Regions from separate parts of the Arthrobacter sp. NPDC056727 genome, predicted to be linked through region 1. Evidence: riboswitches for the same ligand, from Rfam matches in the RefSeq annotation. Region 1 holds a riboswitch; the other holds the start of a gene.
What was found. A riboswitch is a leader RNA that binds a small molecule or an ion and turns the genes downstream of it on or off. The one in region 1 is predicted to bind S-adenosylmethionine.
Positions count from the first base shown of each region.

Region 1 (14,333 bases):
CCGCGAGGAGCTCATCAAGATCTCGCACAAGATCCGCGAATCGGGCTTCACCATTGTTCCGCTGCAGCTCTACTTCCTGGACGGCCGCGCAAAGGTGGAAATCGGAATTGCCCGCGGTAAGAAGGACTACGACAAGCGCCAGACCCTTCGCGAGCAGCAGGACAAGCGAGAGGCCCTGCGCGTCATGCGCGAACGCAACCGGCGCTAGCGGCGCCACGCCCGGCGCGCTGTGCATCGGCTGGAATTATTCACCGTGCGCATGCGTTATGCTTGATAGTCCGGCAGGGATCAGATACTAAGCCTGTTCTCCGCCGGTTTGGTAACAAAATACGGGGATGATCGGTTTCGACGATGTTAGTCGCGACAGGTGAAGCGGGCCGAGGATGCAGAATTATCTCGTAAACGCTGTCTGCAAACCAATAAGTGCCGAATCTAAGCGCACTGACTTCGAACTCGCTGCTTAAGCAGTAGTTCAGTCCGTCAGCCCGGGGTTGCTATCGCCCCGGATCCTGGCGTCATTTAGATAGCCACTGCTGTTTGCTCCCGTCATCGGAGTAAACGGGACTCTTAGATGACTGGGCCCGGATCAGCCGCCTGTTTGCAGGACGGCTGGGGCCGAGAAATTCCGACGCAAACTGCGCCCGGAGAAGCCCTGACAACACGACATCGGACGGGGGTTCAATTCCCCCCATCTCCACATAAGAAAGCCCCTGGATCGCGAGATTCAGGGGCTTTTTTTGCTGTTGCCACAGGCCCGGATTTGCTGCCTGGAAATGGGCTGGCCGTTCCCGTTCACCCACGGCGTAGCCGGCACGGGACTACCCGCCCTGCCGGCGGGGTTGTGACAGGTATCACGAATCATCCGATTCGATACCTGCGGCAGGGAGGCATGCCATGTCCACGGCGGCTGCTAACGAACCGGGTCCCGTCGACGACGGCGCGGCCCTTGACTCATACTCCGAGACGGTCATCAGGGTGGCGAGGACCGTCACGCCCCATGTGGCTGCCATCGAGATGACGGGAAACCGGCGCAGCGGCCGGTTCCGGGTGGGCGCCGGATCCGCGGTCCTGTTCACGGAGGACGGCTACCTGCTGACCAACGCCCACGTGGTGGCCGGCACCCAGAAAGGCCGCGCCGTCTTCGCCGACGGCTCCGGTACGGACCTTGAGGTGGTGGGCGCGGATCCGTTGTCCGACCTGGCTGTGGTGCGGGGCCGTGCCCCGCATGTAGCCCCTGCCGAGTTCGGCGACGCCGAATCCCTGCAGGTGGGGCAGCTCGTTATTGCCGTCGGAAACCCGCTGGGGCTTTCGGGCTCGGTCACGGCGGGTGTGGTGAGCGGACTCGGAAGGGCAATTCCTGTCTGGGCCGGCCGCAACCGCCGGGTGATCGAGGATGTCATCCAGACCGATGCTGCCTTGAACGCCGGCAGTTCCGGCGGTGCACTGGCCGATTCCCGAAGCCGGATCGTGGGAATCAACACCGCGGTGGCCGGTGCCGGGCTGGGGCTGGCCGTTCCCATCAACAGCACATCACGCCGGATCATCTCCGCGCTCCTGTCGGACGGAAGGGTCCGGCGCGCCTATCTCGGTGTGGTCAGCACCCCGATCCGCTTGGGCACAAGCGAGGTGGTCCGCACCGGCCAGCGGGAGGGACTGCGCGTGGTGGAGGTGCTGTCCGGTTCCCCGGCGGAGCAGGCAGGTCTTCGGACCGGCGACGTACTGCTGCGGGTGGGTTCCCGGGCGGTCAGCAATGCCGAGAGCCTGCAGAAACTCCTGTTCGCCGAGGCCATCGGCGTACCGATGAACATAGCCGTCCTGCGCGACGGACACGTAATGGATATCCCGGCAGTTCCCGGCGAGATGGCGGACTGGGGATAAGAGCACAGCCCGAGCACAAACGACGGGGTGGCCAGGGAATTCCTGGCCACCCCGTTCGGTACGGTCCGGCAATCAGCGTTTCTTCAGATGCGCCACGGGGTCCGGGGCTCCCTCAATTGGGTGCTTGGCCTTTTTGTCCGCGCGTTTCTGCTTGATGGTCTTGCCCGCTTTTTTCTGCTGTTGCTGGTGCGGCGACTTGTCCGGCATGGCGTGCTCCCTCGTCCGAGGGGCAGGAGGGTGCCCCTCCCTACGTAAATTACGCCTGTTGCAGCCGAAATGTAACCGCCCGGACCGCCGTTACCCCGCGACGTCGGCGATGCCCACGAACCTGGTGCCCACGCCGTCGAACTCGCTCCGCACGAAACCGGGCACGGTCGGAGGGACTTCGGAGGGGCGGTGATGCGCGCACACGACATACGTGAATTCGGGCCACCACTTTTTGGGCCTGGCCGCCTCGGCGTACCCGCAGACCGCGCAGGTGAGATGCACCCACACCGGCCTTTTTCCTGTCCGATTGGCCCGGGACTGGACCAGCCAGGCCGGGGGATTGTCCAGCAGGTCACCCAACTCGGCTTCGGTCAGGTGCTTGGGAATGCCGTGGCGCTGGGCCATTTCCAGTGGTACATCCAGGGCAATTGCGGCATCACGTCTGCTGATCATCCAGTCCACGATACGGTAAGTCATGAGCGATGCCAGCCAGACCACTGCCCCCACGCGCCTCCAGCGGCAGGTATTGACGGTCGCGATCGTGGCGTCCTTCATGGCGATCCTCGACAGCTTCGTCGTCAGCCTGGCGCTGCCCGCCATCGGCAGGGAACTCGGCGGTGGTCTCCGCATCCAGCAGTGGGTGGTGGACGCTTACCTTCTGACGCTCGGCGCACTCATCCTGGCGGCCGGCTCGCTGTCGGACCATTTCGGGCGCGTGCGTGTGCTGCAGTGGGGCCTGGCAGGGTTCGCCCTGACCTCGGTTCTCTGCGGGGCGGCGTGGACGGGCGAAGTGCTGGTAGTCAGCCGGGGGCTGCAGGGGGTGGCCGGAGCGCTGCTCGTTCCCAGTTCGCTCGCGCTCATCGTCAGCCACTTTGACAGCGGCGCCCAGGGAGCGGCCATCGGCAAATGGTCGGCGTGGACAAGCGGCGCCGCCATCGTGGCCCCCCTGATCGGCGGCGTGTCCGTGGACCTGCTGTCCTGGCGGGCCATCTTCTTGGTCAATGTCCTGCCGGCGGCTGTCATCTGGCCCGTGCTGGCCAGGCTGCGGAAGGCCGACGCCGTCCCTGATGCTGCCGGCAGGATCGACATTGCGGGCGCGCTCCTGGCCGTCGTCGCGCTCGGCGGTCCCGTCTACGCGCTGATCGAGCAGGGCACGGCGGGCTGGGGAAGTCCGCAGGTCTGGCTGCCGCTGGCCGCCGGCCTCCTGGCCACGGTGCTGTTCCTCGTCCATGAGTCCCGCACGGCCGCGCCGCTCCTGCCTCTGGGCATGTTCACGGTGCGGAACTTCGGCTGGGGCAACATCGCCACGGCCGCCATCTATGGCGGTTTTTCCTTCGGTTTTTTTGCGCTGGGCATCTATATCCAGCAGGTGGGCGGCATGAAGGCGACCACCGCAGGCCTTGCGCTGCTGCCCTCGACGCTGATCCTGATGCTGCTGGCCTCGTCCTTTGGGAAGCTCGCCGGCAAGTACGGGCCGCGCTGGTTCATGACCGCCGGGCCCGTGCTGTGCGCCACCGGCTTCCTGCTCACGCTGTCCGTTGGCGGCACCCTCAACTACTGGACCCAGATCCTGCCCGGGCAGCTGGTCTTCGGCCTCGGTCTTGCCGCCACCGTGGCACCCCTGACGGCGGCCATCCTGGGATCCGTGCCGGAGAAACAGGCCGGTGTGGGGTCCGCCGTGAACAACGCGGTCTCGAGGATCGCGGGGCTGGTGTGCATCGCATTTGCCGGCCTTATCGTTGGGCCAGAACTGACGACGGCGGGCCTGCACCGTGCGCTGGTGGCCACAGCCGCGCTGCTGTTGCTGGGTGGGGCCTGCTCCGCCGTCGGGATCCGGAACCCCGTGCCGGCTGACCGTGCCGGCTAACCGCCGATGACCGCGATTCCCGCCGCGGCCGCCGCCAGCCCCAGCAGCAGATTGGCCAGCACGTTAACGGCGGCGGCCAGGTAGCGCCGTTCGCTTGCCAACCGCACCGTGGCAGTGGTCCAGGAACTGAAGGTGGTCAGCCCGCCGGCGAACCCGGTGGCCAGGGCGGAGTGCCATTCGGGGCCGAAGACTGCAGGGACGCCCACGGACAGCCCAATCACGAACGAGCCCGCCACATTCACCAGCAGGGTAGCCCATGGCCAGTGGCGCCGGGTCGACGGGAAGCCGGCCAGCCAGCCATCCACGGCGAATCGAAGCAGGGCTCCGGCGATGCCGAAGAGACCCACGAGCAGCGCCGTCACGGTCCAGCCTCGCGGGCAGCGCCGATTGCCTTGCCGGTCCGCCAGCCGGCGGCAGCCGCCGCCAGCCCCAGCACCACGGACAGTCCGAGGTAGAGAAGCCCCACGGCAGGGAATTCGGCGCGGGTCAGCTGGTCCGTGGAAAAGACGACGGCGGAGAAGGTGGTGAAGGATCCCAGCACGCCCGGCCCTATGGCGGCGCGGAGCCAGAACGCGGTGTGGGGCCGCGCGATCCAGATGGTGGTGAGGGCTGCCAGCACGAAGCTTCCCACGATATTGATGCCCAGTGTGGCCCACGGCAGGTCTCCCGGCTGGTCCGGGAACAGCACCCCCAGTGCGTACCGGAGTTCCGTGCCCAGCAGTCCGCCGACGGCGACGGCCGTCCAGACCCGCCAGCCATAGCCGGATCCGGTCGTGGGCGCGGTGCCGGTGCGGCCGGCCAGGGGAACCCGCACCTGTGCCTACAGGCCGGCCATGCGGCAGCCGGGATGTGCGGAATCGCTGTGGATCCAGAGCGCGGAGGCCACTTCGTCGGCGAGGTCAACGTCGCGGCTGGTTCCGGGGGAACCGATGCGGACCACGAGTGCGCCGCCGAAGGGCTTGCGGCCGCGCACTTCGACGTCGGCGTCGAGGCTGATCCGTTCCGCGGCGAGGTAGCGCAGCAGTTCCGGGTTCTCGTCGCTGATCCGCGTGATCCGGCCGGTGTGGCCGTCGTCGAGCTCGATCATCCGGTGGGCCGACGGCATCCGGACTGTTCCGTCGGCCGCGGGGATGGGGTCGCCGTGCGGGTCCCGGGACGGGTTGCCGAGCCGGGCCGCCAGCCGCTCAATGAAGGTATCCGAGACCGCATGCTCCAGCTGTTCGGCCTCGTCGTGGACTTCGTCCCAGCTGTAACCGAGGTCCTTGACCAGGTACGTTTCAATCAGCCGGTGCCGCCGGACCATGGAAAGGGCAAGCCGGACACCCTGCGGCGTGAGCGTGATGGCGCTGTAGGGCTTGTGGAGGACGAGGCCCTGGTCCTTGAGCTTGCGCACCATCTCGGAGACCGAGGAATTGGCCACGCCGAGCCGCTGTGCAAGCTGGGTGGAGGTGATGGGCTTGTCCTGCCATTCCGTGAAGGAATAGATGACCTTAACGTAGTCCTCGATCGAGGAGGAGGGCGTACTGGTCTTCACAGCTTCAAGCCTACCTGCTGCCACTCCGGCGTTCGGCCTTGACCGCCCGCCACGTCTGGGTGAGGTAGGGGAGCTGGAGGACCTCGCCCTGGGCATGGCCGAGATGCTCGTGCAGGTACCAGGCCAGGTTGCCGGTCACCTTTGCCCGGGTGGCGTCGTTGGCCGCGAGGTAATAACTGCGGGATTTTGCCAGTTCGAGGATGTCGTCCGGGGTGACCGGATCCTCCCACCGTGTCAGGTGGCTTTCCAGCGACGTGAATTCCGGGCCGATCTTCGGGCGGAAGTCCGGTTTGTGGACGTCCCCGGCATGCATGATGCGGGACAGCCGGTGCACCCAGGGCACGGATGTGTCCAACTGGTTCCAGATCAGGCCAAGCACGCCATGGGGCTTGAGGATGCGGGAAATTTCGGTGCTGGCCCGCAGCGGATCGCACCAGTGCCACGCCTGGGCAACGCTGACGACGTCGAACGCCGCCTCGGGAAGTCCTGTTTCCTCCGCGGTGCCCGCCAGAGCATGGACCCCGGGGTACATGCGGCTAAGCTGGTCCAGCATGTCCAGGGAAGGGTCCACGGCGCTGACGGCGAGCCCCCGGTCCACCAGCAGGGCGGTGAATTTGCCCGTTCCCGCGCCGACGTCAGCCGCGGTACGGGCCCCGGCTGGAATGAGCCAGTCCGCGGAGTCGTCCGGGTAGCCGGGACGGACGCGGTGGTAGTGCTCGCCGCCGTCCTGGAAGCTTTGCCCCAGCTCCTGCCGCCGCCCGTGATGAAGTTTGGGACCGCCCCGTGCCACGCACAGTCTCCTTAGGCCGACGTCGAAAATTACCTTTCGAATTTACCGTACGGAGAGCGAGAGGTGCTTAGTCCTGAGTACCGATCAGTCCTGGACACACGGTGCGGCGCCGGCGGTGCCGGGCGTGTTGGGTGCCCAGTCGGGGTAGGTGCGGGCGTCGTTCGCCGGAACCCAGCGCCCGGCGTCCACCACGTAGTCCCAGCCCAGGCCGGAGCGGCGGAGCTCCTCGATGCCGGCGAGCAGCCGCTGGGCGTCCTCGAGCCGTGATCCCACGCCGAAGCTGGCGCGCAGCGAACCGGACGGCAGGCCGAGGCGCTTCAGCAGCGGGTGCGCGCAGAAGCGGCCGTCGCGCAGGCCCACGCCGTGTTCGGCCGACAGGTAGGCGGCCACCAAACCGGCGTCGTAACCCTCCACGGAGAAGTTGACCACGCCGATGGCGTCATCCGGGTTGCTGTCCTCGAAGATCTGGTGGACGGTGACGCCGTCGATCCGGCGCAGCCCCTCGACGAGGAAGGACCGGATGGCGGCTTCGTGGGCGTGCCAGCTCTGCGGGTCGAGGGCAGCGATGACCTGGGTCGCGCGGGCAAGGGTGGCTGCGCCGAGGACGTTCGGTGAGCCCCCCTCGTGGCGGGCGGGGCCGGTGGCCCAGCTGACGCCGTCGAGCCTGGCCTCGCTCACGGCGCCGCCGCCCGCGAGGTGGGGGGTGCCGGCGTCGAGCCAGTCGGGGCGGCCAACGAGGACGCCGGCCCCGAAGGGGGCGTAGAGCTTGTGGCCGGAGAAGGCGAGGTAGTCGACGTCGTCCGCGGCGATGTTAACACGGCGGTGCGGTGCGAGCTGGGCGGCGTCCACCACGATCCGGGCGCCGTATTCATGGGCCAGCGCGGCGAGGCGGCGGATCGGGAGGATTTCGCCGGTGACGTTGGAGGCGCCGGTGACGGCGAGGAGGCTGATATCGCCGTGCTGCAGTTCGGCACGCAGGCTGCCGATGGTGGCCTCCAGCGTTTCCGATGCCACCACGCTGCGGTGCGGCACGCCCTGCCACGGCAGCAGGTTGGCGTGGTGCTCTATGTCCAGGTACAGCACTTCGCCGGTGTGGTGGTGGTCCTCCACCGGCAGGCAGCCGGCCAGGAGGTTCAGGGAGTCGGTGGTGTTCCGGGTGAAGATGACGGCGTCATCGGCGCGGCCGCCCACGAACTCCCGCACGACGTTCCGTGAGTTCTCGTATACGGAGGTGCTGATCTGCGAGGCATAGCCGGCGCCGCGGTGCACGCTGGCGTAGTACGGCAGGATCTCGTTGAGGTATGCGGAAACGACCGACAGCGCAGGCGCGGAGGCGCCATAGTCGAGGTTGGCGTAGCGGATGTGGCCGCCCTGGATCAGCGGAGCCTGGATTTCTGCGCCCGTGACGGCGGCCAGGGGGCGGCCGGCGGCGACAAACCGGCCGTCCAGCACATCGGCGTCGGTGGAAGAAATGATGGCAGTCGTCATGGGACCTCACTGAGAAAAGGACCCCGTGTGACGGGGATCCGCGCTTGCCGGGTCCGTTCCGGATCGGCCTGGTCGTCACCCGGGGCACCCCACCGCGAATGGAGGGTTGCCGGCCAGCTAACCGGGGTTTAGCGCTGGCACTCGTGACCTGTTACGAGACTAGGACATCCGGACAGGCGATGAAAAAGCCGGTCAAAATGTTAAGCGGATTATTACGCGGGCTGGATATTCGGCGTTCTGCCGAAGAAACGACGGCGGCCGCCCCCTAAAGTGGGCGGCCGCCGTCGTAATGTTCAGTGTCAGAGCAGGTCGTCCAGCTGCGGGTTCAGCCGCTTCAGGACTTCCGAGTGCAGGATCGAGTTGGTGGCCAGCGCGTTGCCGCCGAACGGTCCGTCGGTGCCTTCGAGGGAGGTGAACCGCCCGCCTGCCTCCGTCACGATCGGCACCAGCGCCGCCATGTCGTACAGGTTCAGTTCCGGTTCGCAGGCGATGTCCACTGCCCCTTCGGCCACCATGCAGTAGGACCAGAAGTCGCCGAAGGCGCGGGTGCGCCACACATCCTCCGTGAGCTGGAGGAACTCGTCAAGGTTGCCGCGGTCCTTCCAGCCGCCGAGGCTGGAGTAGGACAGTGAGGCGTCGGCAAGGCTGGACACATTGGAAACCTTCAGCCGCGTGGCGGCCGCGAGGGAGCGGCCCGAGTAGGCGCCGGCGCCTTTGGCCGCCCACCAGCGCTTGCCCAGCGCAGGGGCGCTGACGACGCCCACCACCGGTTCGCCCTCGTCGACGAGGGCGATCAGCGTGGCCCACACCGGCACCCCGCGGACAAAGTTCTTGGTGCCGTCGATGGGGTCGATGATCCAGCGGCGGGAACCGTGGCCGGAACTGCCGAACTCCTCACCGAGGACGGCGTCGCGGGGACGGGATCGGGACAGCTGGCCGCGGATCGACTCCTCGGCGGCCTTGTCCGCATCGGTGACCGGCGTCAGATCTGGCTTCGTCTCGATCTGAAGGTCCAGCGCCTTGAACCGGCTCATGGTCTGGTCGTCCACGGAATCGGCCAGCACATGGGCCAGACGCAGGTCATCGTTGTACGTTGAAGCGGGTTGGGTCATGGTTCCAAACTACCCTCAAAGGCCCGGCGGGGCGGGGAGGCAACGGCCGGGCGGCGCCGGGGAGGCTAGCCTACGGTGCCGAGTTCCTTGGTTTCCTGGGCCTCCGCGCGCGGGTCAGTGCCCAGCAGGCGGCGCAGGGACGCGAGCCTGGCTGCTCCCGAAGGGCCGGCGTGGCCGGCCTCGACCCAGGCATCCACGCCGCAGTTAACGGCGGTGGAATCGTGTTTGCAGCCGCGTTCGCAGGCCTCGGTGCCCGGCTCAAGGTCGGGGAAGGAGTGCAGGATGCGGTCGGGGTCGACGTGCGCCAGCCCGAACGAGCGGATGCCCGGAGTGTCGATGATCCAGCTCCCCACCGGGGCGTCGGCCAGCTTGAGGGCAAGGGCCGACGACGACGTGTGCCGCCCGCGGCCCGTCACCGCGTTCACGCCGCCGGTAGCTCGTTCGGCGCCGGTCAGTGCATTGACCATGGTGGATTTTCCGACGCCGGAATGGCCCAGCATCACCGTCACCTTCCCGTCCAGGTGGGCCCGGAGGTCGGAGACGGCGGCAACGTCGAGCCGGGCGGAGAGGCCGTCGTCGGACCGGGCGTCGATGCCGGACGCCTCGGAATCTGCGGTGCGGCTGATGATCACCGGAAAGTCGAGGTGGCGGTAGTTGCCCAGCAGCTCCGTAGGGTCCTTGACGTCCGCCTTGGTGACGAGCAGGATCGGCTCGATCCCGGCGTCGTAGGCGGCCACCAGCGCGCGGTCGATGAAGCCGGTGCGGGGTTCCGGGTTGGCGGCGGCGACAACCACCACGAGCTGGTCCGCGTTGGCCACCACGGCGCGTTCCACGGGATCGGTGTCGTCGGCGCTGCGGCGCAGCAGTGTCTTGCGGTCCTGGATTTTCACGAGCCGGGCGAGGGTGTCCGGGGCTCCGGACACATCGCCCACCAGGGAGACGAAGTCGCCGGCCACCACGGGGGAACGTCGCAGCTCCCGGGCGCGGGCGGCAATGACCGTCCGCTCGTGCCCGGAGTCCTCGCCGACGACGGCCGTGTAGCGGCCGCGGTCAACGGTGATGATCCGTCCGGTGACGGCATCCTCGTGGCTGGGTCGGTCCTTCGTCCGGGGCCGGGAACCCTTTTTGTTCGGCCGGATCCGGACGTCGGATTCGTCCCAGGAGTCAGTGCTGCGTGCCACCGGTGGTCCCCGCGGTGTTGGTAACGGCACTGCTCCGCTGGCCGAGCATGTCCGTCCACAGTTTGGGGAAGTCGGGCATGGTTTTGGACGTAGTGGCGATGTCCTGCACTTCCACGCCCCTGACCGCCAGCCCGAGGATGGCTCCGGCGGTGGCCATCCGGTGGTCCGCGTAGCTGTGCACGGTGCCGGCGTGCAGTTCCGCGGGCCGGATGATGAGCCCGTCGGCGGTTTCCTCGGCATCACCGCCGAGGCGGGTGATCTCCGTGACGAGCGCGGCCAGCCGGTCCGTTTCATGTCCGCGGAGGTGGGCGATGCCGCTCAGCCGCGAAGGGCCGGAGGCCAGGGCGCAGAGCGCGGCGACCGTCGGCGCCAGCTCGCTGGTTTCGGCGAAGTCCGCGCCCTTGATCTCACTGCCGCCGGTCACCGTCAGGGTGCCGTCTGCCAGGGTGACCGTGGCCCCCATGTCGGTAAGGATGCTGCGCCACATGTCGCCCACCTGCGTGGTGTGCTCGGGCCAGTCCGGGATGCGTACGGTACCGCCGGTGGCAAGCGCCGCAGCCAGGAACGGACCGGCATTGGACAGGTCCTGTTCGATGCGCTGGTCAAAGGCACGGATGGGGCCGGGGCTGACAATCCAGTGGTTGGGCGTGGAGTCATCCACCGCCACGCCCGCTCCGCGCAGTACCGCGATGGTCATGTTGATGTGGTCCAGGCTCGGAACCGTGCTGCCCGAATGCTCCAGGTGGAGGCCGTCCGCGAACCGTGCCCCCACCAGCAGCAGGGCGGAGACGAACTGGGAGGATGCGCTGGCGTCAATGACCAGGTGCCCGCCGCGGACCTGGCCCGAACCTTCGACGCGGAACGGCAGCGAGGCCGGCGTCCCGCCGTCGTCGCCGGTTACGGCTACCCCGAGGGCTGAGAGGGCGTCGATGATGGTCCCCATCGGCCGCTCCCGGGCATGGGGGTCGCCGTCGAAAACAGTGGCGCCGCTGCGCAGGGCCGCCAACGGCGGCACGAACCGCATGACGGTCCCGGCCAGGCCACAGTCGACGGCGACGTCCGCACCGCCGGTGTTGGCCGGAATCGGCGTCACCTCCAAGTCAGGGCCGAAGGCGCCGTCGCCGGGGACCTCCCGGATGTCCGCGCCGAGCTGGCGCAGTGCCGCGATCATGAGCGCGGAATCCCGGGAGTGCAGCGGTGCCCGGAGCCGGGAGGGGCCGTCGGCCAGCGCGGCGAGCACCAGGTACCTGTTGGTGAGCGACTTTGAGCCCGGCACGCGGACGGTGGCGTCAACCGGCTGCTCGGCGAACGGCGCGGGCCAGTGCGGAGCAGCGCCGGAGTTTTCAGCGGACGTGCCCATGGGTGATGCAGTCATTCCCGCTTATGCCCCCACCGCGTGGTCAACGGCCCGGCGGACTGCCTTGTCGGCCTTGCGGACTGCCTTGTCGGCGCTGTGGAGCGTCTTGCCGGTGCTCTTGCGTGCGTCGGCGGCGAGGTGGCCGGCGGTCTTCCGCGCGTCGGCGGCCAGGTGCTCGGCGCGCCACGCCAGGCTGGGCTTGCCGGCCGTGTCCACGGAGGCCAGCAGCACTCCGCCGGTGAGGGTGATGTTCTTGAGCAGCTGGTTCCGGCGTGCTTCCCGGCCCTCCTTGCTGCTGATGTCGGCGCTGCGCCATTCAACGAAGGCGTTCAATGCGGAGATCACCGCCAGGACCGAGGCGGCCAGCCGGGCTGATTTGCCGAGTGCGAAGAGGACGCCGGCGCCGATCTGAGTGCCTCCGATGATCCGGGCAAGGACTTTCTCGTCGGTCTGGAAAGGCAGGGCTTGAGCGGCACGGCGCAGGAGGGGCGACAGTTGCTGCGCGGTGTCGTCCGCATTCCTGAGCTTGTCCGTGCCGGCGAGGATGAAACTTGAGGCCAGCATCGGCCGGGCAAAAAAGCGGACAAAGGACATGAATTTCCTCCTGGATGGCCGAGCCGCGGTGGCCGCGGCGGAGTCGGTTCTAGTCTTGCACCTTTGCGGAATATTTGCCCACCGCGCGTCGTTGTGCTCTTTGGCCGGAAACACCGTACGTGTGAGGTTTCCGGTGTTCAGCGGCGGCTGGGGCATGGCCGGAACCGGCAGGAGCGCGGACCGCCGTACGGACGCGGGTCTTCCAGCGGGTTTTCAAGAGGGTCTTAGCAAGCGGAGTGGAGATGGAGCATTGACTTTGGTGAAGGAAGCTGTGGGGGTGCGAAGTCCCGCCAGAATGGGGCCTTTCGTGGTGCCCGAAGCCGAGGCACTGGAGGCGGGTCGTTCCTTCCCCGGGCCGGACGGCTTCGTTGGGCAGGACTATGGCACGGCACGCCGTCAAGGGCGGCCGGTGCCGATCAAAGTAGACTTGAAGGCAATGAGCACCGTGGATCCGGCCGTACAGGCCGCACAGGAGGACGCCGCCAACGGCATCCCGGAGAATGGCACGTCACCCGCCGCTGAAGCGGCAGAGGATATCGACGTCGGCTCGGAGAGCGCCGAAGCGCGCCGGGCCCGGTTCGAGCGTGACGCCATGCAGTACGTGGACCAGCTGTATTCGGCGGCCATGCGCATGGCGCGGAACCCGGCCGATGCCGAGGACCTCGTGCAGGAGGCGTACACCAAGGCGTTCTCGGCGTTCCATCAGTACAAGCCCGGCACCAACCTGAAGGCCTGGCTGTACAGGATCCTGACGAACACCTACATCAACCTGTACAGGAAGCGCCAGCGGGAGCCCCTGCAGTCCAATTCGGACACCATCGAGGACTGGCAGCTTGCCCGTGCCGAATCCCATACCTCCAGCGGTCTGCGGTCTGCCGAGGCCGAGGCGTTGGACCACCTGCCCGACTCGGACGTCAAGCGGGCCCTGCAGGCCATTCCGGAGGAGTTCCGGCTTGCCGTGTACTTCGCGGACGTCGAGGGTTTCGCTTACAAGGAAATATCAGACATCATGAACACCCCCATCGGCACTGTGATGTCCCGGCTCCACCGGGGCCGGAAGATGCTGCGGGACATGCTGGCGGACTACGCCGCCGACCGGGGATTCAAAGCTGCTGCGGACGTCTCGACGGCAGCCGAAGGCAACAATCAGGAGAGCGGGAAATGAGCGACTGCCAGGGATTGGGCGACTGCGATGACACCAGGATGCAGCGCATCTACGAGTATCTGGACGGGGCCTTGACCCGCAGTGACCTTGCGGAGATCAAGCAGCACCTGGACGAGTGCCCCGAATGCAGCCAGCAGTACGACCTGGAGTGCGTCATTCGGAAAGTGGTGAAGCGCTCCTGTACCGAGGCTGCTCCGGAAAACCTGAAGAACGCCATCCTCCAGCGGATCCACGCGATTCGGCCGGTGGACGCCTGACGGGATTGCCGCTCTTAAACGCGATGCCCCCGCTACCTTGCCGGTAGCGGGGGCATCGTGTTTAAGCTTCGGTTCAAGCCGTGGCTTAGGTGTTGGGGCGCTTCCCGTGGTTCGCGCCGCCACGCTTACGGTCACGACGCTTACGTGCACGCTTGCTCATAGCTGGCCTCCTTAATCTCGTTACCCAAAAGAGTTGCCCTCCAGTCTCCCATATCGGCGGACAGGCCGCGAACTGGCGGCAGCGATGGTCTGCCTACAACGAGTTACGGATCGCGACTCGGGCCTGGTCCAGGACTGTCCGTACCGTTTCGAGGGCCACTGGAGTCATGGGCCGGGCACTGGATTGCAGGCGCAGCTCCGCGCGCATGTCGTCACGGAACCCCTGCAGCAGCATCTCCGCCTCCTTGAGCATGCGCTGCCCCTCCGCCGTGAAGCGGCCCTGGGCCGCCGCGTCCGCCGACCTGGCGGCCGTGCGGGCCGCTTCCGCCGTGGCCGCCAGGTCCGCGCGCAGCCCGCGCATGTTGCTGCGGATGTCGGCGCGGAGGTCGTCGGCGAGCCGGCGGACGGATGCCGCAATGTCGTTCTCCACGGTCTCCACCTCCCCGCGCCGGCTGTTCAGTTCAGCCAGGCCCGCGGCGGTAATGCGGTAGTTGGTGCGGCGGCCCTGGGATTCCGTGGCCACCAGGCCTTCCTCCTCCAGCTTGCCCAGACGCGGATAGATGGTGCCGGCGCTGGGGGAGTAGGTGCCGCCGAACCGGTCGCTGAGGGCCTTGATGAGTTCATATCCATGCTTGGGGCCCGATTCGAGCAGCGCCAGCAGATACAGCCGCAGGGCGCCGTGGGCAAAGACGGGAGGCATCAGAGCGTCGGTTCCGTGGCCGCCGGCGCCTGGCCGTGGAAGAT
Region 1 covers NZ_JBHTZA010000004.1:193,221-207,553, reverse strand. Annotated here, with positions in the region: gene smpB (SsrA-binding protein SmpB) at 1-208, shown strand, start outside; RNA gene ssrA (transfer-messenger RNA) at 332-700, shown strand; gene ACFRAH_RS05905 (S1C family serine protease) at 895-1,878, shown strand; gene ACFRAH_RS05900 (hypothetical protein) at 1,951-2,085, opposite strand; gene ACFRAH_RS05895 (hypothetical protein) at 2,176-2,538, opposite strand; gene ACFRAH_RS05890 (MFS transporter) at 2,561-3,952, shown strand; gene ACFRAH_RS05885 (fluoride efflux transporter FluC) at 3,949-4,314, opposite strand; gene ACFRAH_RS05880 (fluoride efflux transporter FluC) at 4,311-4,766, opposite strand; gene ACFRAH_RS05875 (metal-dependent transcriptional regulator) at 4,773-5,486, opposite strand; gene ACFRAH_RS05870 (class I SAM-dependent methyltransferase) at 5,497-6,276, opposite strand; gene ACFRAH_RS05865 (aminotransferase class V-fold PLP-dependent enzyme) at 6,361-7,764, opposite strand; SAM riboswitch class IV at 7,800-7,913, opposite strand; gene hisN (histidinol-phosphatase) at 8,064-8,876, opposite strand; gene ACFRAH_RS05855 (ribosome small subunit-dependent GTPase A) at 8,942-10,057, opposite strand; gene aroA (3-phosphoshikimate 1-carboxyvinyltransferase) at 10,041-11,432, opposite strand; gene ACFRAH_RS05845 (DoxX family protein) at 11,439-12,008, opposite strand; gene ACFRAH_RS05840 (sigma-70 family RNA polymerase sigma factor) at 12,445-13,173, shown strand; gene rsrA (mycothiol system anti-sigma-R factor) at 13,170-13,430, shown strand; gene ACFRAH_RS05830 (50S ribosomal protein bL37) at 13,516-13,590, opposite strand; gene ACFRAH_RS05825 (PadR family transcriptional regulator) at 13,684-14,289, opposite strand; gene ACFRAH_RS05820 (DUF4097 domain-containing protein) at 14,289-14,333, opposite strand, start outside.

Region 2 (14,333 bases), on a different contig from region 1:
GTGGTGAGCACGTTATTGAAGTTCACGAAGATGCCCTGCGCGGTTTCGGGGCGCAGGTAGTGCAGGCCCTCGTCGCTGGCCACCGGGCCCAGGAAGGTCTTCAGGAGCCCGGAGAATTCCTGCGGCTCGGTCCATTCACCGCGGGTACCGCAGTTGGCGCAGGCGATGTCCTTCAGGCCGTTCTCGGCCGGGCGGCCCTTCTTCTCCTCGTATTCCTCTTCGAGGTGGTCGGCGCGGTAGCGCTTGTGGCAGGAGAGGCATTCGACGAGCGGGTCGGAGAAGACCTCGACGTGGCCGGAGGCTTCCCATACCTGGCGGGGCAGGATGACGGAGGAGTCCAGGCCCACCACGTCCTCGCGGCCCCGCACCACGGACTGCCACCACTGGCGCTTGATGTTTTCCTTCAGCTCGGCACCGAGGGGTCCGTAGTCCCAAGCGGAACGCGAGCCTCCGTAGATCTCGCCGGCCTGGAAAACGAAACCTCTCCGCTTGGAAAGGGAAATGACCTGGTCGAGGACGGATTTTGCTGCCATGGGAACTCCAATTTCTACAGGGCCGCTGGGTGCGGTCCGCGGTGTCTCTGGCCCTGGACCGCGGCTGGATGCCGGGCGGGGGCGTGTGAAGGGAAAACTGTGCAGGAAAGCTGCGAGTCCTAGCCTACCGGCAGCAGCCTCGGGAAGGCGCCCCTCATCTCCGGAGGGCGCCCCTGGGCCACGGCAGGGTGGCCACGACGATGGAGGCCAGGGTCAGCAGGGTCCCCAGAACCGTGGCCGCCTCCACCACCGTGCCGGGTGTGGGGACCAGCAGGTCCAGGCCAAGCGAGCCCAGGAGCTGGCCCGCGATCATGCCCAGGCCGGTCACCAGCACCCCGAGGCTGCGCACCAGCAGCGCGCCGAGGCCGATGAACACGCAGCCCATGGGCCCGCCGAGGTAGTACCACCACTCCCCCGGCAGCGGATTGGCCGGCCCGGCGACGGCAACTTTGATGGACCAGGCAACCCACAGCACGCAGGTGCCGGCGATGAAGTTCACCAGTGTGGCTGCGATCGGGGTCCCGTAGTGCACGGTGGCGGTGCCGTTCATGGCCTGCTGGAAGCTCATGAGGAAGCCGGCAACGACCGGCAGGATGACCGGCAGCAGCAGCGCTGCAGGGTCGGCTGTCCCGGCGCCGCCGCCCGCAGCTCCTGCAGCTCCGGCGGCGAAGCGCGGTGACACCGCCCAGGAGACCGCGGAGATGGTGAGGATGCAGCCGATGACGCGGATGCCCGTCACGGACTTCTTGCCTGCCGGACCGATGCCCAGGCGGTCCACGAGCAGGCCGCTGAGCGTCTGGCCGGTGACCGTCGCCACGGTGAACAGGGCGATGCCCAGCAGCCCCACGGTGAGGGACTGAGCGAAGACGAAGAAGGCGCCGATGCCGCCGGCGAGCGCGTAGTACGGAGGGAAGCGGCGTTCACGCAGCGCCGGCAGGATCCGGGCGATGCCTGCCCGGCCGCGCGGGGCCGCCAGGGACACGATGACCATCACGATCAGCCCGGTGGTGAAACTGACGACGGCGGCGGCGATGCCATCACCGAGGCGGGCACCAAGGGCCCCGTTGATCCGCCCCTGGACGGGAATGGCAAGCCCGGAGGCCACAGCCATCGGAAGGCCCACGGCAAGGGGCAGCCGGGGTGCATGGGTCATTTGTTCCACCTTACGTCAGGCATCATTACTGGTATGAGCAACCCGGAAATCGAAGAGATCCCCATCCGCGACAGCATGATCCGCCTGGGCCAGCTCCTGAAGCTCGCCAACCTCGTGGAGGACGGCGTGGAGGCGACGGAGCTGATCAAGAACGGCCTGGTCAAGGTCAACGGTGAGATCGACGACCGGCGCGGCCGGCAGCTTCACAACGGGGACACCGTGACGGTGAACGGCCAGACCGTCCGGGTCAGCGCTCCCGCGGCGTAAAGCCTGTCTTTGCAGGAGGGCTTACTTGTTCAACACCTCATGCGTGAGGAACTCGGACACGTGGCCGACCTCCTGGGCGTTGATGCCGTGCCACATGCCGGTGTAGAGGACTTTGGTCAGCTTCACGTGCTGGCGCACCCAGCCCATCGTGTATTCGATCTTGTCCGGCGTGATGACCGGGTCCTGCTGGTCCCGGCCCCAGAACAGCGGCACTGTTCCGTCCAGCTCGGCATCTCGGAATTCGCCGTCGGAATCCGCATTGACCACAAAGCCTGAAAGGCCGACGACGGCGGCAAAGTCTGCGGGCCGCTGCCGCAGCAGCGTGGTGGCCATGGCCATGCCCATCGAGAATCCGAGAAGCGTCACGGACGGGTGGTTGGCCTTGACCGTGTCCAGCCAGTCGAGCACATACCCGGACGCGGCTTTGACCGCATCCACCGAATACTCGATGGAGCCGGTCAGCGGGAACCAGGAAAAGCCCGGTCCCACGGCGATGGGTGCGCGGACCGAGGCCACCGCGAAGTCGTCCGGAAGCATGTCGGCCAGGCTGAGGAGGTCCTGCTCGTTGGCGCCGTAGCCGTGCAGCAGGACGAGCAGTGGCTTGCCGGCCCTGGCTTCCTCGGGCTTGGACCACAGAACAACGGGGGCAGGAAAGGAGTCGGCAGAAGTCATGGCTCCATTCTTGCAGTTACCCACAGGTAACAACCTACGGTGGCGTAGCCAAGCGGCCGCGGTACAGGATGTATTCGAGCACAGCCTGGAGCCGCTGGCGCCGAAGCCGCTTCCGCCGCGCAGCTGGCATGAGGCGCGGAACGAAGACCTCGTCTGGGCGCGGGAGTACTTTGTGCCGTGGGTGGTGCGTCTCCTGCGCCACCGGTCCTCCGGCGACGGCATCACCGCCAAACGGCCGACGCCGGGGCCCGTGTTTGGCCCGGGGATCCCGTTGGGTTCGAGCGAAGGACCGCTGGGCCTGGGTGATCCCGTGCGGCAGTAGCCGGCGGGCTGTTGGGGAGCGCCAGAGGTGACGGAACCGCCCAAAGTGAGGAGCGACGTCGGACGTGGAAACGCATGAGGTGCTGTGGACGCGGCTGGCCGGCCAGCAGCTGAGGAAGCCGCGGGCGGCTTCGCCGGAGGACGCCGTGAAGAACCTGCTGGCTGTCCAGGCACAGGAGTTTCCCTACGCGCGCTGGTCCCTGGCCCAGCGGACCGCCGGTGCCACAGCCGCCGATGTGGAGGAGGCGGTTGCCGACGGCCGGATTCTCCGGACCCACATCCTGCGGCCCACCTGGCATTTCGTGCACCGGGATGACCTGCCGTGGCTGCGGAAACTGTCTGCGCCCCGGCTCCACCAGGCGAATGGCGGCACGTACCGCAGGACCGGGATCGACAATGAGGCGGCGCTGAGGAGCGCCGACGTCCTGGCGGAAGCGGTGGCCGGCGGAGTGCACCTCACGCGTGAACAGTTAGCTGCCCGGCTGCAGGATGCCGGCTTCCCCGGCACGGGACTTGCCCTGGCGTACCTGATCATGCACGCCGAGATCAGCGGGGTGCTGGTGAGCGGGGCTCCCGTCCGCAGTCCCGGCGGCGCCCTGCGGCAGACGTATGCGTCGTTCGATGAGCGGGTGGCCGGGGCCGCCCCGGGTGCCGCACTTTCCCGGGAGGAATCGCTGGCCGCCCTGGCACTGAGGTATTTCGGGAGCCGCGGGCCTGCCACCGTCCGGGACTGCGCGGACTGGTCCGGACTCACCATGACTGATGTGCGCAAAGGGCTGGCGCTGGCAGACGAGATTGCCCCTGGCGCCATCGTTGCCATCAGCATTGACGGCGCCGGGTTCCATCTTCGGCCTGGGTCCGCCATGGAGACGCCGGGCGGGCGCGGGCGCGGCGGGGACGGGCCCCCGCGGATAGACCTGGTCCAGTGCTACGACGAATACATCATGGGCTATTCGGTCTCGCGGCATTATTTCGGCGGGACCGCGCCGGCCTATCCCTTTGGCGATACCCCCATGCATGTTGTCCTGTCCGACGGAATGCTGGCTGGTGCGTGGCGGCATTCGCTGGTCCGGCGGGGGCGGGAGGTGCAGCGCTGCGAGCTGGACATCCGCCTGTCCCGGCCGCAGGACAACCCCACCGAGCAGGCGTTGGAGGAAACTGTTGCGAGGTACGGGGCCTTCCTCGGCACGCCAGCGGTCCGGATCCCGGCGGGTGCCTGAGGGGCCTTTCGCGCAGAGGACTAAGCTGGAATGGACACTCACCGAGAGGCCCCACCGTGTTCGACTTGTTTTTCTGGATCATCATTCTGGCCGTCCTGGTCCCCATGGGCATGCGGATGTACCGGAGGTCAATGCAGCAGCGCAACCAGGGGCCGGGGCTGCCCGGGCAGTACCCCGGCCAGTTTCCCAACCAGGGCCCCGATCAGTTCGGCAACCAGCCCGGCAGCCCGTTCGGGGGCCCGTTCCAGGGCCGCCCGGACAACCGTCCGCGGGACGGCTACACGCAGCAGGACTACTTCAGCGGAGGATTCGGAGTCCCTCAGCACGGTGGCGGGGACGAGCTTCCGCCCTTGAACCAGCCCTACCCCGGTCAGCAATACCCCAACCCGCCGTATCCGAACCAGCAGTATCCGAACCAGCAGTATCCGAATCAGCCCGGTCCTGATGGCACTGGTGCCCCGTCCTGGCAGCAGGGGCCGGTTCCCTACGAGGACAGCCCGGATTACCCGGCCAACCCGCCCCGGCCACAGCAGAACCCAGCCTCTACGGGCCCGGCACCCTCGACTCCCCCGCCGCCGTCGGCTCCGCAGGGGTTCCGCGCACGGAAACTGGCGGAGCTGGACCAGCAGTACAGCGACGGCCAGATCTCCATGGAGGACTACATGGCCCGGCGCAACGACATCATGAACGGCTAGCCGCAGGCGAACGTTTCAGGGGCATCCGGCCGGTGCCGGGCCGGCACGGGCCGGTGGCCTGCGGGGCCGGACCGATGGACGCGGCCGCTACGCGGTGACGGTCAGGGTGACTGGGGCGGCTGTGGCCGGTCCACCACATTCAGCGGTCCCGCCGATCCGTTTCCACTCGAGGGACACCTTTCGTTCCGCGAGGATTTTCCCGGCGGAGTCCAGGGCCCTGACGGTCACTGCCCCGGGGGCGTCCATATCGAATCCAAAGCGCCAAGTATCGGTGCCGGTCCTCTCGACGATGATGCCGCGTTCAGGGGAACCAAGACCGAGCGGGAGGCCAAGGCCGTTGGCCCCGGTGGGGGTTGCCGTGGCGGTTGGAAGAACGGGCCGCCGCTGGAGGCCATCTGTCGCCTCGGAGCACACTGTCTTGGTGCACAGTTGCACCCTCGCCACAACGCGGGTATCTCCGTCGAGGACCATGGTGAGGGAGTTGATCCAGGCGATCGCAGGGCAAACCGTGGCGCAGCCCGTTGCCGGCAGGAGCGCCGGCAGCAGGAGGGCTAGCCAGGCAGCGGATCTCAACCGGGGCATGCGGCCAGCATAGATCCGGCCGGATTCGAAGGCTACAGCCCCCGCGCCCGCAGGTCGGGGCCACAAGTGTACGTTCGCGCTTCATCGAGGGCCACAAGTGTACGTTCGCGCCAAACAAGACAGCCCGCGGCCCGCTGCTTGTGGCTGCGGGACGCGGGCTGAGGCACAGGCCGGCAGTGACCGGCCCAAACTCAAGTTTGGATGTAAACCGAGTTTCGAGTTTAGTCGATCTGCGGGAAGCCGAGGTCAATGACCGAGGTGGACGGGTCCGGCCAGCGTGTGGTCACCACCTTGCCGCGGGTGTAGAACCTGATGCTGTCCGGTCCGTACATGTGCGTGTCGCCGAACAGCGAGTTCTTCCAGCCGCCGAACGAGAAGGTGCCGACCGGGACGGGAATGGGGACGTTGACGCCCACCATGCCGGCCTCGACGTCGAACTCGAACTGCCGTGCCGCACCGCCGTCGCGGGTGAAGATGGCTGTCCCGTTGCCGAATTCGTTCTCGTTGACCAGCCGCACGGCGTCGCTGTACGTGTCGACGCGGACCACGGACAGGACAGGGCCGAAGATCTCGTCGTCGTACACCTTCATGCCGGGCTTCACGTGGTCCACCAGGCTGACGCCGATGAAGAAGCCGTTCGAGTCGAACTGCTGCGAGCGCCCGTCGACCACGACCGTGGCACCTTCGTTTTCGGCTCCCGCCACGTAGGAGGCCACGCGGTCCCGGTGCTCCGCGGTGATCAGCGGGCCCATCTGGGAGGCCGGGTCGGTTCCCGGGCCGATCTTGAGCCCGGCCATGCGGCTGGAAATCGCCTGCACCAGGTCGTCCGCGATGTTGCCTACCGCCACGAGGACGCTGACGGCCATGCAGCGTTCGCCCGCGGAACCGTAGGCCGCCGAAACCGCAGCGTCGGCAGCCATGTCCAGGTCGGCGTCGGGCAGCACCACCATGTGGTTCTTCGCCCCGCCCAGGGCCTGGACCCGCTTGCCCTGGTCGGCTGCCCGCTTGTAGATGGACTGCGCGATGGGCGTGGAGCCGACGAAGCTCACCGCCTTCACGTCGGGGTGCTCGAGCAGGACGTCAACGGCCTCCTTGTCCCCCTGGACCACGTTCAGCACGCCGGCGGGCAGTCCCGCTTCGGCAAAGGCCTCGGCAATGAAGATGGCGGCTGACGGATCCTTCTCACTGGGCTTCAGCAGCACCGTGTTGCCGCAGGCAAGGGCGCTGCCCACCATCCACAGCGGCACCATGGCCGGGAAGTTGAACGGGGTAATGCAGGCCACGACGCCCACCGGCTGGCGCACCGAATGCACGTCGATGCCGGCGGAGACCTGCTCGGAGCGTTCACCCTTGAGCATGTGGGACAGGCCGGTGGCGAAGTCGATGTTCTCCAGGCCGCGGGAGATTTCACCCTCGGCGTCGGAGAGAACCTTGCCGTGCTCGCTGGTGAGGATCGCCGCGAGCTCAGGCTTGCGCTGGTTCAGGATTTCGCGGACGCGGAAGAAGATGTTGGTGCGCTTGGCCAGGCTGGTTGCACGCCAGGCCGGCAGCGCGGCACGGGCGGCGGCGATGGCCTCCCCGGTCCGCGACGCCGAGGCCAGCACAACCTGCTTCTCCTGCTCGCCGGTGGCGGGGTTGAAGACGGGACCGAAACGTTCGGCGTCGCTGACGCGGCTGCCGTTGATGAAATGCGGAATGGTTTCCAAGGGAAGTCTCTTTTCGTGCGTTACTGAATCGTGCGTGGCGGGCAGAAGTATGGGATGGGGCTACTTGGCCGAGTCGAGCGAGCCGTCGGCGAGCTTGATGATCATGGAGCAGTCCTTGCCTGCCTCGCCGGCGTCGATGAGCTGCTGGAACAGCTGCTGGACGTGCCTGCCGATCTCGAGCGGCGTGCCGGTGTCCTCGGCGGCGCTGATGGCCAGGCCGATGTCCTTGTTGGCCAGTTCGGTGGTGAAGGTGGGCGCAAAGTCGTTGTTGGAGGCGGCAGTGGAAACCACGCCGGGCACCGGGTACCAGGTGCGCAGCGCCCACGAGTCGCCCGAAGAAACGGACGCAATGTCCCAGAAGACCTGCTTGTCCAGGCCCAGCCGGTCCGCCAGGACGGCACCCTCGGCGGTGGAGGCCAGGTTGATGAAGAGCATCAGGTTGTTGCAGATCTTGGCTGCCTGCCCGGTGGTGGCGCCTCCGGTGGGGATGATGTTGGCTGCCATCGGGCCGATGTAGCCGGTCGCGTCGGCGACGGCGCCCGCCTCACCGCCCACCATGAAGGTCAGGGTCCCGGCCTTCGCCCCGCTCATGCCGCCGGATACCGGGGCATCAACGAAGCGGAAGCCCGCGGCAACGGCAGCGTCGTGCAGTTCCTGGGCGGACGCGATGTCGATGGTGGAGGAGTCCACGAGCAGCGTGCGGGTATCGGCGTGGGCCAGGACACCGCCCTCGCCGAGGTAGACCGCCCGGGCGTGCTCGCCCTTGGGCAGCATGGTGAAGACGGCGTCCGCACCGTCAACGGCCTCGGCGATGCTGCCGACGGGCTTGACGCCGGCCTCCTCGGCGGCGGCAAGCGCTGCGGCGTTGAGGTCGAAACCGCGGACGTCATGCCCGGCCTTCGCCAGGTTCGCGGACATGGAACCGCCCATGTTTCCGAGGCCGATCCAACCGATTACTGCCATGTCGCAAGCTCCTTCGCTTCGGATCCGGCCGCCGGGCCGGAAGGTCTGTGTCCACGATCACATCCTGGTAGAGTGCAATCAAGGGGAAAAATTGAAGACGGCATGTGCATTGATGCACATCGAGGGAAAGGCTTGCCGTGGATACCAGGCGGCTTCCGAGTCCGGACGACCTGCTGATTCTGCTGACGGTTGCTCGGCTGGGCCGGTTCAACGCTGTGGCGGAAACGCTCGGCACAACGCACACCACCATCTCCCGCCGGATCCTCGCCCTGGACAAGCAGCTGGGCGGCCGCACCCTGGAGCGCAGCCCGCACGGCTGGGAGCTGACCCAGCTTGGCGCCTCCGCCGTGGAGGCAGCCGAGGCCATCGAGAACACCCTTGGTTCGCTCTCCGGGCTGCTCAGCCAGAACCAAAGCGCACTGTCCGGGCTGGTGCGCGTGGCGACGACGGACGGCGTCGGAGCGGTATTCGTCACCCCTGCACTGGTCCGGCTGCAGCGGCAGAACCCGCAGCTGAACATCGAAATGCTGAGCGCCACGCGGAAGGTCAGCCAGAACAGGTCCGGCGTGGACCTGGAGATCGTGGTGGGCAGGACCGACGTCAGCAATGCCCAGACCATTTTCCTGAGCAATTACTACCTGCGCCTCTACGCCAGCCGCGGCTACGCCGCGGAGCACGGAGTGCCGGAAACGCTCGACGACGTCGGGCAGCACGGCTTTGTCTCTTACGTCGAGTCTGCGCTCCAGGTGGCAGAGCTGGGGCACCGGTGGTCCTCGCAGCTGCCCATGCCCACCTCAAGCTTCCAGGCCACGAGCGTGTTCGCCCAGGTGGAGGCCGTCCGGCAGGGCGCAGGCATCGGGCTGCTGCCGAACTTCATGGTGGGCGGGCAGGCGGACTTCGTGCCGGTACTGGCCGACGACTTCGAGCGCCAGCTTCCCATCTGGGCTGTCGCGCGGCCGGAATCCCTCCGGTCGGCCCCGGTGCAGGCCGTCATCGCCGCACTGAAGGAAGAGGTGAAGGACCGCGCGGCGCTGCTGGCAGGCTGACGGGCCCCGCTCAGCCGGCGGCCGTCCGGCCCTGAAGGGCGTCAGGCCTGGAACAGCCGGCGCACCACCTGCCCGGACGCCAGCGCATCCAGCCCCTCGTTGATTTCCGTGAGCGGCTTGGTGTCCGTGTGCAGCAGCTCCACCGGCAGTTTGCCGTCCCGCCAATAGCCCAGGTAGAGCGGGATGTCCCGCCCGGGAACGGCGTCGCCCATGTAAGAACCCAGCAGGCGCTTGCCGGCCCCGGCGAACTGCAGTGCGGGCACCGTCAGCTCGGCGGAGGGATGGGGCAGGCCGACCGAAACCACGGCGCCGCCCCGGGTCACGTGCCCCAGGCAGGCGGCAATCACGCCCGCGGAACCGACGGCTTCGACGGCGATGTCCACACCGTTGCCTGCCGCCTCCGCGATCAGGCGGGCAGCGTCCTCGGGCCTCCCCACCGCGGTGGCACCGCAGTCGAGGGCGAGCTGGTGCTTGCCGGTATTGGGATCGATGGCGATCACACTGCCGGCCCCGGCGAGGGACGCGGCCATGACCGCGGACAGGCCCACCGCGCCGAGCCCGAACACGGCCACCGATTGGCCGGCCGTGACGGCGGCCGTGTTGAGCACGGCGCCCATTCCGGTGAGCACGGCGCAACCGAACATCGCCGCAACGGTGTCCGGGACGTCGTCGTCAATCACCACCACCGACTCCCGGGCCACCACCGCGTAATCGGCAAAAGCCGAGACGCCCAGGTGGTGGTTGATCCGCTCCCCCGCGGGCGTGCGCAGCAGCGCCTCGCCGTGCAGCAGGTCGCCGGAACCGTTGACCTCCGCCGCCCGGTGGCAGAGGGCGGGACGGCCGGACCGGCAGGCGCGGCAGTCCCCGCAGCTCGGCACGAAGACCAGCACCACATGGTCGCCCACCGACACATCGGAGACGCCGTCGCCCACGGACTCGACCCGCCCCACCGCCTCATGGCCCAGCGCCATCGGCAGGGGCCGCACCCGCGAGCCGTCCACCACGGAAAGGTCCGAATGGCACAGGCTGGAGTAGGTGATGGCCACGCCCAGCTCGCCGGCCCGGGGCTCAGGACGGTCCAGCTCCTGGACCACCAGGGGCCGGGCGTCGGCGTAGCTGGGCTTCTGCGGTGCGCCGCCCGCAGCCGTGTCAGCATTCGGGACGGTGGAGTAGAGGACTGCTGCTTTCATGGAAATCCTTGGTGTCGTTGAACGGGCAACTGCCCGGCCCCGCATCAGTGGCGGGCCGGGCAGTCACTGTTAGTGGCAGCTGCCGAATGCTCGTTGGGTCCGGGACTCAAGCCGGTGGGCCCGGATTGCTTCCTACTTCCTGCCGGCGGCCAGCAGGTCGGCGGTGCCCTTGGCGTCGGCCGCATCCACGTCGTGGAGCGAGACCCCGCGGGTTTCCTTCAGGAAGAACACCGCGACGGCGGTGATGACGCAGGCGATCAGCAGGTAGATGGCCACCGGGACGGAGGACTTGTAGGTGCCCAGCAGCGAGGCGGCGATGATCGGGGCCAATGAACCTGCCACGATCGAGGTCACCTGGTAGCCGAGCGAAACGCCGGAGTACCGCATCCGGGTAGGGAACATTTCCGCCATGATGGCGGGCTGGCCGGCGTACATGAGGGCGTGGAACAGCAGGCCGATCATGATGGAGGCCAGGATGATCATGTCGTTCTTGGTGTCCATCATGGGGAAGGCGAAGAAGCCCCAGGTGGCGCCCAGGATGGCGCCGGCCATGTAGACGGGCTTGCGGCCGAAGCGGTCCGACAGCTTGCCCACCAGCGGAACGGCCACGAAGTGCACGGCGTGGGCGAAGAGCAGGAGCAGCAGGATCCGGGTGGTGTCCGCCTGGACCACCGTCTTCAGGTACGTGATGGAGAACGTGACCACGAGGTAGTAGAGGATGTTCTCGGCAAAGCGCAGGCCCATGGCGGTGAAAACGCCGCGCGGGTAGCGCTTGAACACCTCGGCAACGCCGTAGCCCTTGTGCCCGGCCTCGACCTCTTTGCGGGCTTCGAGGAAGATCGGGGCGTCGTTGACCTTGGTGCGGATGTAGTAGCCGATCAGGACGATCACCGCGGAGAGCCAGAACGCCACGCGCCAGCCCCAGCCGAAGAAGGCTTCCTGGGTCAGGGTGGACGACAGGATGAACAGCACGGCCGTGGCGAGCAGGTTGCCCATGGGCACGGCGGACTGCGGCCAGCTGGCCCAGAATCCGCGGGACTTGCTGGGGCTGTGCTCTGCCACCAGGAGGACTGCGCCGCCCCATTCACCGCCGACGGCGAAGCCCTGGGCAAACCGCAGGAACACCAGGAGCGCGGGCGCCCAGTAGCCGATCTGCTGGAACGTCGGCAGGCAGCCCATCAGGAAGGTGGACACACCCACCAGGATGATGCTCAGCTGCAGCAGCTGCTTGCGGCCGAACTTGTCGCCGAAGTGGCCGAAGACGATGCCGCCGATCGGGCGGGCAACGAATCCGACGGCGTACGTGAGGAAGGCGGCGATGATGCCGTCCAGCTCCGTGCCGGCGTTGGGGAAGAAGGCCTTGCCGAAGACCAGGGTGGCGGCGGAGGCGTAGAGAAAGAACTCGTACCATTCCACGACGGTGCCGGCCATGGACGCCGTAACGACTTTCTTGAGGCCTGAGGCCTTGACATCGGTTTCCTCTGCACGCCTTGCGGCGGAGCTTTCCGTACTCATGCGAACTCCTTCGGCGTCTTCCTCGACACCACTGGGACCAATCGGGGGCGCACGGGTGCTGTGATGCGCACCACGAACGCCGGATTCAACGAGTATGGTCTGCCTGTGACGCAAGCTCAACGCCAAATAGTGCAGGGCGCATCTGCATAAATGCACATGCGGGGCATCCCCATGGGCCCGGTGTTGCCGCTGTCCGGACGGCTCCGGCGGGATGCCTCTGCCTGGAGTCAGTTCAGGAAGTGGGCCCTGAGCTGGGCGTTCAGCTGGCCGATCTCCGTGAGGAAGCCGTCGTGGCCGATCGGCGAATCGATGATGTGCACGTCCACGTTGCCGGGCAGTGCCTCGGCGAGTTCCAGCGACTGGGCGGGAAAGTACAGCCTGTCGGACTCCACGGCGGCGACGAAGAAGTCGGCCGTGGCCCGGGACAGGGCCTCCTTCAGCGTCCCACGCCCGCGGGTCACGTCATGGCTCATGAGCGCTTCCGTCAGGGCGATGTAGCTGTTGGCGTCGAAGCGCCGGACGAGTTTGTTGCCCTGGTGGTCCAGGTAGCTCTCCACCTGGTAACGGCCGCGCCCCGCCAGGGCATCCGCCTGCAGCGGCTCCTCAGCCGCCTGGGCGTTCCTGCCGAACCGGAAATCGAGTTCGTAGGCGGAGCGGTAGGTGATGTGGGCAATGCGCCGCGCCAGCGCCAGGCCCTCCGCGGGTTCCGCGCCGCCGTAGTAGTCGCCGCTGTTGAAGTGCCGGTCCTGCCGGATTGCAAGGGTCTGCGCCTGGGCGAACGCGATCTGCTCGGCAGTGCTCCTGGCCCCGACGGAAATGACACCGCAGCGGCGCACACGCTCCGGGAAAGTGACTGCCCATTCGAGGGCGCGTGCCCCGCCCATGGATCCGCCCACCACGGCGTGCCAGCTGCTGATGCCGAGCAGGTCGGCGAGCCTGGCCTCGGCGATGGTTGAGTCGCGCAGCGTCACCAGCGGAAAACGCGAACCCCAGGGCTTGCCGTCCGGTGCGGGCGACGACGGCCCGGTGGACCCGTAACAGCCGCCCAGGATGTTGATGGAAATGACGAAGAACCTGTCAGTGTCAGCCGGCGCGCCGGGCCCGGCAAGCTGCTCCCACCAGCCTTCCTCGTCCCCGGCACCGCGGGTCACGTGGGTGCTGCCGGTCAGGGCGTGCTGGACGAGGATGGCGTTGGAGCCGTCCGCGTTGAGCGTTCCCCAGGTTTCGTAGGCCAGGGTCACGTCCGGCAGGAATCCTCCGGCCTCGAGTTCCATGCTGCCGATGTTGCGGTACTGGACAGTTCCATCCAGGACGGGAGTGCCATCGGGAACTGCGTCATTCGGAACAGTGCCCTCGGGCGTCTTGCCGGCCGGAGCGTCGGTGTGGCTGACAGAAATCGTCACAGGTAAACCTCTTCTACGCGCTTGCCCGCCGTCAGCAGACCGGCAGGCCAGGTCTTCACCCGGGGCACCCCACCGCGGAAGGAGGGTTGCCGGCCAGCAAGCCGGGGCTGTCGCTGGCACTCATGACCTGTTGCCCAGTGTACGAAACAGGCGGACGCCTGCGCGAAGAATGTGACGGCTGTGTGACTCCCGGCCTGGAATGGGACGGGAGTCACACGGTCGGGCAGGGCCGTCAGGCGCCTTTCGCCGCGCGGAATCCGGCGTCGAGGTCGGCGAGGATGTCATCGATGTGCTCCAGGCCCACCGACAGCCGGACCAGCCCGGGGGCAACCCCGGCCACGCTCTGCTGTTCCGGGCTCAGCTGGCTGTGCGTGGTCGACGCCGGGTGGATGACGAGGGAGCGGACGTCGCCGATGTTCGCCACGTGGGAGTGCAGTTCCAGGGCGTCCACGAAACGTTTGCCGGCCTCGGCGCCGCCGGCCACTGTAAAGGCCACCACAGCGCCGGTGCCCTTGGGCCCGTACTTCAGCCCGCGCTCATACCAGGGGCTGGACGGCAGCCCGGCGTAGGCCACGGACTCCACGTCGTCCCGGGCCTCCAGCCAATTGGCCACCGCCACCGCGTTGGCCACGTGGCGCTCCACGCGCAGGCTCAGTGTTTCCAGGCCCTGCGCGATCAGGAAGGCATTGAACGGGGACACCGCCGAACCCAGGTCGCGGAGCAGCTGGACCCTCGCTTTGAGGATGTAGGACAGGTTGGCTCCGAGGGCGCCGCCCTCTCCGAGGTCGCGGGCGTAGACGAGGCCGTTGTAGGTGGGGTCCGGTGTGTTGAAGCCGGGGAAGCGCTCCTGGTCCTTGCCGAAGTCGAAGTTTCCTGAATCCACGATGACACCGGCGATGGCGGCGCCGTGTCCGCCCAGGTACTTGGTGGCCGAGTGCACCACAATGTCCGCACCCCATTCAAGCGGCCGGATGAGGTAGGGGGTGGACAGCGTGTTGTCCACGATGAGCGGCACACCGGCCTCGTGCGCTGCCCGGGAGACGCCTTCGATGTCCAGGACGTCCTGC
Region 2 covers NZ_JBHTZA010000009.1:70,288-84,620, forward strand. Annotated here, with positions in the region: gene ACFRAH_RS11125 (glycine--tRNA ligase) at 1-533, opposite strand, end outside; gene ACFRAH_RS11130 (DMT family transporter) at 688-1,686, opposite strand; gene ACFRAH_RS11135 (RNA-binding S4 domain-containing protein) at 1,720-1,953, shown strand; gene ACFRAH_RS11140 (alpha/beta hydrolase) at 1,975-2,625, opposite strand; partial or broken gene ACFRAH_RS11145 (SGNH/GDSL hydrolase family protein) at 2,702-2,947, shown strand; gene ACFRAH_RS11150 (winged helix DNA-binding domain-containing protein) at 3,012-4,166, shown strand; gene ACFRAH_RS11155 (hypothetical protein) at 4,223-4,861, shown strand; gene ACFRAH_RS11160 (hypothetical protein) at 4,949-5,443, opposite strand; gene ACFRAH_RS11165 (CoA-acylating methylmalonate-semialdehyde dehydrogenase) at 5,665-7,149, opposite strand; gene mmsB (3-hydroxyisobutyrate dehydrogenase) at 7,210-8,112, opposite strand; gene ACFRAH_RS11175 (LysR family transcriptional regulator) at 8,250-9,158, shown strand; gene ACFRAH_RS11180 (alcohol dehydrogenase catalytic domain-containing protein) at 9,200-10,348, opposite strand; gene ACFRAH_RS11185 (MFS transporter) at 10,481-11,863, opposite strand; gene ACFRAH_RS11190 (homoserine O-acetyltransferase) at 12,091-13,173, opposite strand; SAM riboswitch class IV at 13,279-13,394, opposite strand; gene ACFRAH_RS11195 (bifunctional o-acetylhomoserine/o-acetylserine sulfhydrylase) at 13,499-14,333, opposite strand, start outside.
Region 2: linked by a shared signal. The riboswitch ahead of ACFRAH_RS11190 (homoserine O-acetyltransferase) and the one ahead of ACFRAH_RS05865 (aminotransferase class V-fold PLP-dependent enzyme) in region 1 are both predicted to bind S-adenosylmethionine.